DNA from 3 places in the Streptomyces sp. NPDC060184 genome. Region 3 is predicted to be linked to each of the others. Evidence: riboswitches for the same ligand, from Rfam matches in the RefSeq annotation. Region 3 holds a riboswitch; each other region holds the start of a gene.

Region 1 (3,246 bases), on a different contig from region 3:
CACCGCCGAACTGTTCGGTGATGCTCCGGCTGATCTTCATCGAGCAGAACTTCGGCCCGCACATCGAGCAGAAGTGGGCCGTCTTCGCCGGTTCGGCGGGCAGCGTCTCGTCATGGAACGCGCGGGCCGTGTCCGGGTCGAGCGCCAGGTTGAACTGGTCCTCCCAGCGGAACTCGAACCGGGCGTCCGACAGCGCGTCGTCCCACTCCTGCGCTCCCGGGTGCCCCTTGGCCAGGTCGGCGGCGTGGGCCGCGATCTTGTAGGTGATGACCCCGGTCTTCACGTCGTCCCGGTCGGGCAGCCCGAGGTGCTCCTTGGGGGTCACGTAGCAGAGCATCGCCGTGCCCCACCAGGCGATCATCGCCGCGCCGATCCCGGAGGTGATGTGGTCGTACGCCGGTGCGACGTCGGTGGTCAGCGGGCCGAGGGTGTAGAACGGCGCCTCCTCGCAGATCTCCTGCTGGAGGTCGATGTTCTCCTTGATCTTGTGCATCGGGACGTGTCCCGGGCCCTCGATCATCGTCTGCACGCCGTACCGCTTGGCGATCGTGTTGAGCTCGCCGAGGGTGCGCAATTCGGCGAACTGCGCCTCGTCGTTGGCGTCGGCGATGGACCCGGGCCGCAGCCCGTCCCCGAGCGAGTACGTCACGTCGTACGTCGCCAGGAGTTCGCAGAGCTCCTCGAAGTTCTCGTAGAGGAACGACTCCTTGTGGTGCGCGAGGCACCAGGCCGCCATGATCGAGCCGCCCCGGGAGACGATGCCGGTCTTGCGGCGGGCCGTGAGCGGGACGTACGGCAGGCGCACACCGGCGTGCACCGTCATGTAGTCCACGCCCTGCTCGGCCTGCTCGATGACGGTGTCCTTGTAGATCTCCCAGGTCAGCTCCTCCGCGCGGCCGTCGACCTTCTCAAGGGCCTGGTAGAGCGGGACGGTGCCGATGGGCACCGGGGAGTTCCGGAGCACCCACTCACGGGTGGTGTGGATGTTGCGGCCGGTGGACAGGTCCATGACCGTGTCGGCGCCCCACCGCGTCGCCCAGGTCATCTTCTCCACCTCCTCCTCGATGGAGGAGGTCACGGCGGAGTTGCCGATGTTGGCGTTCACCTTCACCAGGAACCGCTTGCCGATGATCATCGGCTCGATCTCCGGATGGTTCACATTGGCCGGAAGCACCGCCCGGCCGGCCGCGATCTCCTCGGCGACGACCTCCGGGGCGACGTTCTCGCGGATCGCGACGTACTCCATCTCGGGGGTGATCTCCCCCCGCCGGGCGTACGCGAGCTGGGTGACGGGGCGTCCGTCGCGGCTGCGCCGGGGGGCGCGGGCGCCGCCCGGGAAGAGCGCGTCGAGGTTGCGCAGCCCGTCGCGCGAGGCGGGCGCGCGGCCGTCGTCCTCCGGACGGACCGGTCGCCCCTCGTACTCCTCGGTGTCCCCCCGGTCCTCGATCCAGCCGCCGCGCACGGAGGCGAGGCCGCGGCGGACATCGGTGGTGACGGCGGGATCGGTGTACGGACCGGACGTGTCGTAGAGCGTCACGTCCTTGCCGTTGGTCAGGTGCACCTGACGGACCGGCACCCGGAGGCCGGGGCGCGAGCCCTCGACGTACCCCTTGTGCCAGCCGATGGACTTGGCCGCCCCGACGCGCTCGTTCGTCGTGGAGGCAGGCGTGCGTGCGTCCGATGTGGTCATGAGACCTACTCCCTACGCCGGCATTACCCGGTAACAGGTTCGGCGGTCGGCGCAGCGTTTCCCGTGAGGATTCACGAGGTCAGCGCCCTCTCAGCCCGGTGCTCCGAGCTCCCGCGTGTGCAAAGGTGCCATCACGCTAGCGCCCGCCCGGCCGTGCTGACCAGGGGGCCTCCCCCGTTCTTGCGATGATCGCTCGGTGACCTCCTCCCAGGACCATCCCGAACCTCAGGAACCCTCCCACGGCCATACGCACAGTCATGGCCCCGCGGCACCCGTCTCGACCCATCTGCGCAAGGTCATCGCGTGCGTGCTGATCCCCTTCGCCGCAGCGGTGGTCGTCGGCCTGGCGGTGCTCTGGCCCGGCGGCACTCCCGCGCACGAGCGCACCGGTGTGGGCTTCGACCGGCAGACCGAGCAGGGAGAGGTGGTGAAGGTGGAGCGGGTGAACTGCGCGGACGTCAACGCGGCCCAAGTACCCGCCTCAGGTGGTACGTCGACCGGCTCCGGCCCGGGCGCGGCGGCCGAGGACACCGGCGACTGCAAGAAGGCCACCATCGAGGTGACCAGCGGCAAGGACAAGGGCCGCACCTTCGCCGAGATCGTCCAGCCGGACGCGTCACGGCAGCTGAGCGAGGGTCAGGGGGTGGTCCTGGCGTACGCCCCGGACGCGCCGCACGACCTGCAGTACTCGGTCACCGACGTGGACCGGAAGCTGCCGATGGCGCTGCTGGCCGGGATCTTCGCCGTCGCCGTCGTGGTGGTGGGGCGGCTGCGCGGGGTGATGGCGCTCGTGGCACTCGCCGTGTCCTTCGCGGTGCTGACGCTCTTCATCCTCCCGGCGATCCTGCAGGGGTCCAACCCGCTGCTGGTGGCGGTGGTCGGGGCGAGCGCGATCATGCTCATCGCGCTGTACACCTGCCACGGGGTGACGGCGCGCACCTCGGTGGCGGTGATCGGCACGCTGATCTCCCTGGTGCTGATCGGGCTGCTGGGCTCGGTCTTCATCGACTGGGCGGGACTGACCGGCAACACCGACGACAACACCGGCCTGATCCATGGCCTCTATCCCGACATCGACATGAGCGGTCTGCTCCTGGCCGGTGTCATCATCGGTTCGCTCGGGGTCCTGGACGACGTGACGGTCACCCAGACGTCGGCCGTGTGGGAACTGCACCAGGCGAACCCGACCATGGGGGCGCGCGGTCTCTACGGAGCGGGCATCAGGATCGGGCGCGACCACATCGCCTCGGTGGTCAACACCCTGGTGCTCGCCTACGCGGGCGCGGCGCTACCCCTGCTGCTGCTGTTCTCCATCGCGCAGAGCAGTGTGGGCACGGTCGCCAACAGCGAGCTGGTGGCCGAGGAGATCGTCCGTACACTCGTCGGCTCGATCGGACTGGTCGCCTCCGTGCCCGTCACGACAGCGCTCGCCGCTCTGGTGGTGTCCGCGGACCGCACAGGGCTCGGCGCGGAAGCCGGAGCTTCTGCACCCGTACGGACCGGGAGGGGCCGACGCCGCAAGAAGTGAGCGTGAGCGAGCGGGAGGGCCAAAAACC
Region 2 (3,246 bases), on a different contig from region 3:
CCAGCTTCCGGGCGAGGACCGGGTCGTCGTTGGTGTACGGCAGCACGGTGAACCCGTCGTCGACCAGGATCTCCGCCGCGTCCAGCAACTCGACCGGGTCCGGCAGCAGGGTCCGCTCGTCGGCCACCACCTCCAGCTTCACCCAGTCGGTGCCGAGGGCCTCCCGGGCCAGCCGGGCCGTCAGCACCGCCTCGCCCGCGGTGAAGCAGCCCGCGGTGTTGGGCAGCACCTGGATGGAGAGGCGCTCCAGGACGGAGAGGACCGAACCCTGCACGGTCGGGTCGAGCCTGCGCATCGCGACGGTGGTCAGCTCGGTGCCGGAGGCGACGAGCGCCCGCTCCAGCACGTCCAGGCTGGGGGCGCCGCCGGTGCCCATGATCAGCCGGGACGAGAACGCGCGCCCGGCCAGCTGGAAGAGGTCGTCGGACATGGTCAGCCTCCCTGTACCGCGGTGAGGACCTCGATCCGGTCGCCCCCGGCGAGCGCGGTGGAGTCCCAGGCCGAGCGCGGCACCACGCTCTCGTTGACGGCGGCGGCGACCCCGGAGGGCGCCCGGGTGAGGGTCGCCACCAGGGCGCCCAGGGTGGTGCCGGCGGACACGTCGCGCGGGTCGCCGTTGACGGAGACGCTCACGGTGGCGGTCGGGTCACTCATGCGTACTGCTCCTCGCGCGCGGGGACTACGGGGGTGGTGAAGCGGTCCGGCGCGAACGGGCGGGCCACCTCCGGCAGCTCGCCGGTGGTCAGCGCGTGGGCCATGGCGTCGCCGGTGACGGGGGTGAGCAGCACGCCGTTGCGGTGGTGGCCGGTGGCGACGAGCAGCCCCGGCAGCGCGGTCGGGCCGAGCGCCGGCGCGTTGTCAGGGGTGGCGGGACGCAGCCCGGCCAGGGTCTCGGTGAGCGGCAGCTCGGTGATGCCCGGCACCAGCTCGTGGGCGTCGCGCAGCAGCTCGTACACCCCGCCCGCCGTCACCGTGGTGTCCCAGCCCATCTCCTCGCTCGTCGCGCCGACGACCAGCTCGCCGTTCTCGCGCGGTACGAGGTACAGGTCCTGGCCGCGCACCACCGCGCGGACGGTCCGGCTGAGGAAGGGGGCGTACGCGCGCGGCACGGTCAGCCGCAGCACCTGGCCCTTCACCGGGCGCACCGGCGGGGCGACGCCCTCCGGCAGCCCGGGGAGCCGGCCGCTGAGGCTTCCGGCGGCCAGCACCACCTGACCCGCCGAGACCGCCGTGCCGTCCGCGAGCAGCGCCCCGGACGCCCGGCCGCGCGCGGTCTCCAGGCGCTCGCAGAGGACGCGGTGGAACACCACCCCGGCCCGCTCGCAGGCCGTCAGCAGCGCGGTCGCGAGGCGGCGCGGGTCGACCTGGTGGTCGCCGTCGACCCGCAGCCCGCCCCGTACGCCCGGCGCCAGCATCGGTTCGAGCCGCCGGCACTCGCGCCCCGACAGCCACTGCGCGTCCAGGCCGGACCGCTCCTGGAGGGCGTGCAGCTCGCGCAGGTGCGCCCGGTCGTCGGAGTCCAGCGCCACCGCGAGGGTGCCGCAGGCGCGGAAGCCGGTCTCCCGGCCGCTCGCCGTCTCCAGCTCCGCCACGAACTCCGGATAGCGGGCGGCGGAGGCGAGGTTGAGGCCCAGCAGCATCTGCTCGCCGTAGTGGAGTTCGGTGACGGCGGCCAGCATCCCGGCCGCCACCCGGGCGGCCCCGCCGCCCGGTTCCGGATCGGCGACGGCCGTCCGCAGCCCCGCCTGCGCCGCCCGCCAGGCGGTCACCAGGCCGATGATGCCGCCCCCGACGACGAGCACGTCGTACGAGGGTCCCCGGCGGTCCGCGCCGCTCGTGCCCCCGCCCGCGGCGGACGACGGTTCCTGTGGTGCGCGCATGGGTGTCCAGCCCCTCCCTTCGCCGGCATGACCCGGATCAGGTTCGTACGGTCGGAGGCCGCCAGCCTCCCTCTCAGCCCGGTGCGTCCGGGCTCCCGCGAGTGTCTTTCCGCAGCCACCCTAAACCCCGCCGTCCGCGCGGTACGAGGCAGTCTCCGGGGCGGCCCGCCCACCCCGGGGACCGGGGGTGCGCCAGGTGCTTAGGGTGGGTGCGTGAGCGAACAGAGCGGGCAGCGGGCACCGGAGCACGGCGTCGTCATCGTCGGAGCGGGCATGGCGGGCGTGCAGACCGCCGTCGCCCTGCGGGACGAGGGGTACACCGCACCCGTCACCCTGATCGGCGCGGAGCCGCACCAGCCCTACGACCGGCCGCCGCTCTCCAAGGCCGTGCTCCTCGGCACCGCCGAGCACTCCGCCTTCGACATCGACTTCGAGGCGCTCGACGTCGAGCTGCGCCTCGGGCTCTCCGTCACCGGCCTGCGCCCCGCCGACCGCGAGGTGGACACCCCGGACGGCCCGGTGCCGTACGACGTCCTGGTCGTCGCCACCGGCGCCGAACCCCTGACGCTGCCCGGCGCCGCCGGGGTCCCCGGCACCCACCTGCTGCGCACCCTGGACGACGCGGCCCGGCTGCGGCCCGTCCTCGCCGAGCGCCACGACGTCGTCGTGGTCGGCGCGGGCTGGATCGGCGCCGAGTTCGCCACCGCCGCCCGCGCCGCCGGCTGCACGGTCACCGTCGTGGAGGCCGCCGACCGCCCGCTCGCCGGGGTGCTGCCCGCCGAGGTCGCCGCCCCGATGGCCGACTGGTACGCGGACGGCGGCGCCACGCTCCTCACCGGCGCTCGGGTCGAGCGCGTCGAACCCGGCGCCGTGGTCCTCGCCGACGGCCGCAGGCTCCCGGCCGGGGCGGTGGTCGTCGGCATCGGCGCCCGCCCCGCCACCGGCTGGCTCACCGGCTCCGGCATCGCGCTCGGCCCCGACGGATCGGTCACCGCCGACGCCTCGCTGCGCACCTCGGCGCCCGGCGTCCACGCCGTCGGAGACTGCGCCTCCTACCCCTCCGCGCGCTACGGCGCACGCCTCCTGGTCCACCACTGGGACAACGCGCTCCAGGGACCGCGCACCGTCGCGGCGGGCATCGCGGGCTCCGAAGGACCCGGCGCCGCGGAGCCGTACGACCCGGTGCCGTACTTCTGGTCCGAGCAGTTCGGCCGGTTCGTCCAGTACGCCGGGCACCACGCGGACGCCGACACCCTGCTGTGGCGCGGCGACCCCGCCGACGAGGAGTGGACCGTGCTCTGGCTCCGCGACGGCGCGCTGGTCGCCCTGCTGGCGGTCGGCCGTCCGCGCGATCTCACCCAGGGCC
Region 3 (3,246 bases):
CTGTCCCGCTGTTCGGACCAGATGTGGTCCGCGTAGTCGGCCATGGCCCGCCGGTAGACGGACCCGCCCGTCACCGACTCCAGCAGCAACAGGTTCTTGAAGAAGATCGAGTTGAAGAAGACGGGCTGGCCCAGCAGCCTGCCCTCGGTCACGAAGTGCCTGTACGCGGCCTCGGCCGTGCGCCGGGCCTGGCCCAGGTACGCGCGGTCGCGAGTCGCCCCGTACAGCAGGACACCGACGCCGACGGGGACGCCCTGGTTGTAGGACCAGATGGTCCGGTCCACCGCGCCGGTGAGGTCCAGGTTGTCCCAGTAGAGGCCTTCGGGGGTCCGCAGGTGGGTGTTGGTCCAGTCGTAGAAGCGCCTGGACGACGCGAGGTAGCGGGACGTGCCGGTGATCTGGTGCAGGCGCAGGCCGAGTTGGGCGCCGGGCATGTTCGAGACCGTGTTGCGGCAGTGGTTCCAGTCGGCCTGGGTCCAGAACACCCCGCCGGGGGCGGGGTGTTCGGCGTCGGAGTCCCAGCCCGACTCGACGAGCGCGAAGATCTCCTCCGCGCGGCGGAGCGCGGCGCGGTCCCCGGTCTGCAGATGCGATTGGGCCTTGGCCAGTCCCACCCACTCGTTGTCGTCGTAGAACATGTCGCCGCCGCCACCGTGGGGCGCGACCGGGTAGGAGTCGTAGCCGGCGAGGCCCGTGGTGCCGCCCGCCGCGTTCCAGTACAGCTCCTGCGCCCTGGCGCGGGTGGCCAGAGCCGGTGCGTGGCCCGGGTCCACGAAGGCCAGGTCGAGAGCGGCGACATGGACCTGGGACAGCGGCCATTCGTAGGAGTACGGGCGGTCGTCGACGGCGACCGGGTACTGCTCGCGCACGAGCCCGGTGCCGTCCGCCGTGTCGAAGTACTTCTCCAGAGCGCCGTAGGTGACGCGCGCACGGGAGAGCGAGGGGGACCGGCCACCGGCCGGGGCCGGTGCCGCGGACGCGGCGGCAGCGGTCGCCGGTACGGCGGCCAGGGCGGCCAGAGAGGCGCCGAGGACCTGACGGCGTGAGGGGGACCAGCGCATACGGAACTCTCCTGTTCGGGGTGCGACGCAGGGTGCGGGGTGTCCGACAGTGCGCGACAACGTTGTTACCGGGGTGCGGGGACGTCAACGGCCAGGACGGAAAAGGGCGGACGGAGATCGTTCCCGCCCCGCGAGCCCCCGCGAGCCCCCGCCTCCCCCTCGGCTCCCTCGCCGGGATCGCACCCCGGGGCGGCGCTCCGGTCACCCCCGCTGACCTGCCCCTGGCCGCCGTACGGCTATCCTGACCGCCGAAACCGGACACGGGGTGCCCCGCGCGGGGCTGAGATCACACCCGTCGAACCTGAACCAGCTCGTACTGGCGGAGGGATGTCTCATGGCGATGCCGTGTGCGCAGAACGACCACGCGGTCGCGGAGCGGAAGGCTCCGGCCTCGCGAACCACCTTCGGGGGGCGCATGCCGACCGCCCCCGGCGATCTGCGGATCGAGACGCACGGGATAGCCCCCGTGCCCGAGGACCGGCGTTACGGCGGCCCCGGACGGCTGTTCACCGTCTGGTTCGCCCCCAACCTGACCATGACCGGCGTCTTCACCGGCACCGTCGGCGTCGCGCTGGGCCTGGACTTCACGACGGCGCTCATCGCCGTCGTCCTCGGCACGTTCGTCGGGGCGGCGCCCACCGCGTACCTCGGCACCTGGGGAAGTCGGACAGGGGTCGGCCAACTGCCACTCGCACGGCTGGCGTTCGGTCGCGCGGTCGTGCTGCCGGGGGCTTTGCAGTGGCTCTCGTCGATCGCCTGGGACGCGCTCGTCGGGCTGTTCGGCGGGGACGCGCTGGCCCAGTTGTGCGGCTGGCCGTTCTGGCTGGGCGTCCTGGTGATGATGGCCGCCCAGGGCGGGCTGGGGGTGCTGGGGTACGAGGCGATCCACCGGCTCCAGACCGTGATGACGTTCCTCCTGGCCGCCGCCTTCGCCGTGCTGGCCGTCAAACTGCTGGACGGTGTCCACCCCGCGGCCTCCGGTGCCGCGCACGGCGGCGACCGGGCGGGGGCCTTCGTCCTGACGTTCACGATCGCGCTGAGCCTGTCGCTGTCGTGGGCGCCGTACGCGAGCGACTTCAGCCGCTACCTTCCGGCCGGTACCTCCCGGCCCCGCATGTTCTGGTGCACCCTGCTGGGCATCGGCTTCTCCTTCGTGGCGGTCCAGACGCTCGGCCTGTGGGGCGCGTCCGTCTTCACCGATCAGACCGCGCGGGGCATCGACACCCTTCTGGGCGGGGGCGCCCTCGGGGCGTTCGGTCTGCTCGCCGTGGCGCTCGCCGCACTGTGCAGCAACGCCATGAACGACTACAGCGGTTCGCTGGCTCTGCAGACGATCGGGGTGCGGCTGCCGCGCCCCGTCGCCGCCGCGCTCGCCGCCGCGCTCGGTTTCCCGCTCGTCCTGTGGATGCACGCGGCCGACACCACCGCACGCTTCCAGAACGTGCTGCTCCTGGTCGGCTACTGGATCCCCGGCTTCGTCGCGATCGTGGCCGTCGACTGGGCGGCGAGGAAGAGGGACCGCGGCGGCGCCCCGTTCGACCTCGCCGCCGAGAGCGCCCGCGACCGGCCCTGGTGGCCGGCGCTCACCGCCTTCGTGATCGCCTTTGCCGCGGCGGTGCCGTTCATGAGCACCGGCCTGTACGTCGGCCCCGTGGCGGAGGCCTTGCACGGAGCGGACCTCGCCTACGGGGTGGCGTTCCTCGCGGCGCTGGCGGTCTACGCCCCGCTGCGGCTGCGGCACCGTCCCTGACGGCCGCCCGCCGGGTGGCGCGCTCGGCGGCGCGGCGTGCTCCGCTGCCGACCGCGCCGTCACCGCGGGGAGTACCGCCGCTGCCGGCCCGGAGAACCGGTCCGGCTCATCGCGTGCGGGGCGCCATCGCGCACCGACTCCCCGGAAGTGGCCGGCCGCTGCGCCGGGAGGGCAGCGAGAGCTTCATCCGTTCTATTGACATGTACATGTAACAGCGATGTGATGTGGTTGTTTCCGTCTTTCCTTGTTGGGTTGTGTGTCAACCATCCCCCAGGAGCCGCACATGTTCGGTGAACGGCACAGTTTCGGACACCGTTTGACGGCCTCGGCCGCATCCCTCACGCTCGCCGTCGGTGGTCTGGCCGGGGCCGCCGCCCTGACCTCGGGAGTCGCGGCCGGTGTGCAACTCGCCGCCGTGGCCGCCGCACCGGATGC

What was found. A riboswitch is a leader RNA that binds a small molecule or an ion and turns the genes downstream of it on or off. The one in region 3 is predicted to bind thiamine pyrophosphate.
Region 1: another riboswitch for thiamine pyrophosphate. It lies ahead of thiC (phosphomethylpyrimidine synthase ThiC); the one in region 3 lies ahead of ACFWEE_RS06840 (purine-cytosine permease family protein).
Region 2: another riboswitch for thiamine pyrophosphate. It lies ahead of thiO (glycine oxidase ThiO); the one in region 3 lies ahead of ACFWEE_RS06840 (purine-cytosine permease family protein).

What each region holds. Positions count from the first base shown of each region.
Region 1 is NZ_JBHWYX010000001.1:206,559-209,804, forward strand. It holds gene thiC (phosphomethylpyrimidine synthase ThiC) at 1-1,690, opposite strand, end outside; TPP riboswitch at 1,683-1,815, opposite strand; gene ACFWEE_RS00835 (YibE/F family protein) at 1,887-3,218, shown strand.
Region 2 is NZ_JBHWYX010000069.1:3,484-6,729, reverse strand. It holds gene ACFWEE_RS30815 (thiazole synthase) at 1-430, opposite strand, end outside; gene thiS (sulfur carrier protein ThiS) at 433-654, opposite strand; gene thiO (glycine oxidase ThiO) at 651-1,880, opposite strand; TPP riboswitch at 1,878-1,989, opposite strand; gene ACFWEE_RS30800 (NAD(P)/FAD-dependent oxidoreductase) at 2,094-3,246, shown strand, end outside.
Region 3 is NZ_JBHWYX010000007.1:18,553-21,798, reverse strand. It holds gene ACFWEE_RS06845 (glycoside hydrolase family 76 protein) at 1-1,061, opposite strand, end outside; TPP riboswitch at 1,313-1,406, shown strand; gene ACFWEE_RS06840 (purine-cytosine permease family protein) at 1,396-2,811, shown strand; gene ACFWEE_RS06835 (glycoside hydrolase family 27 protein) at 3,095-3,246, shown strand, end outside.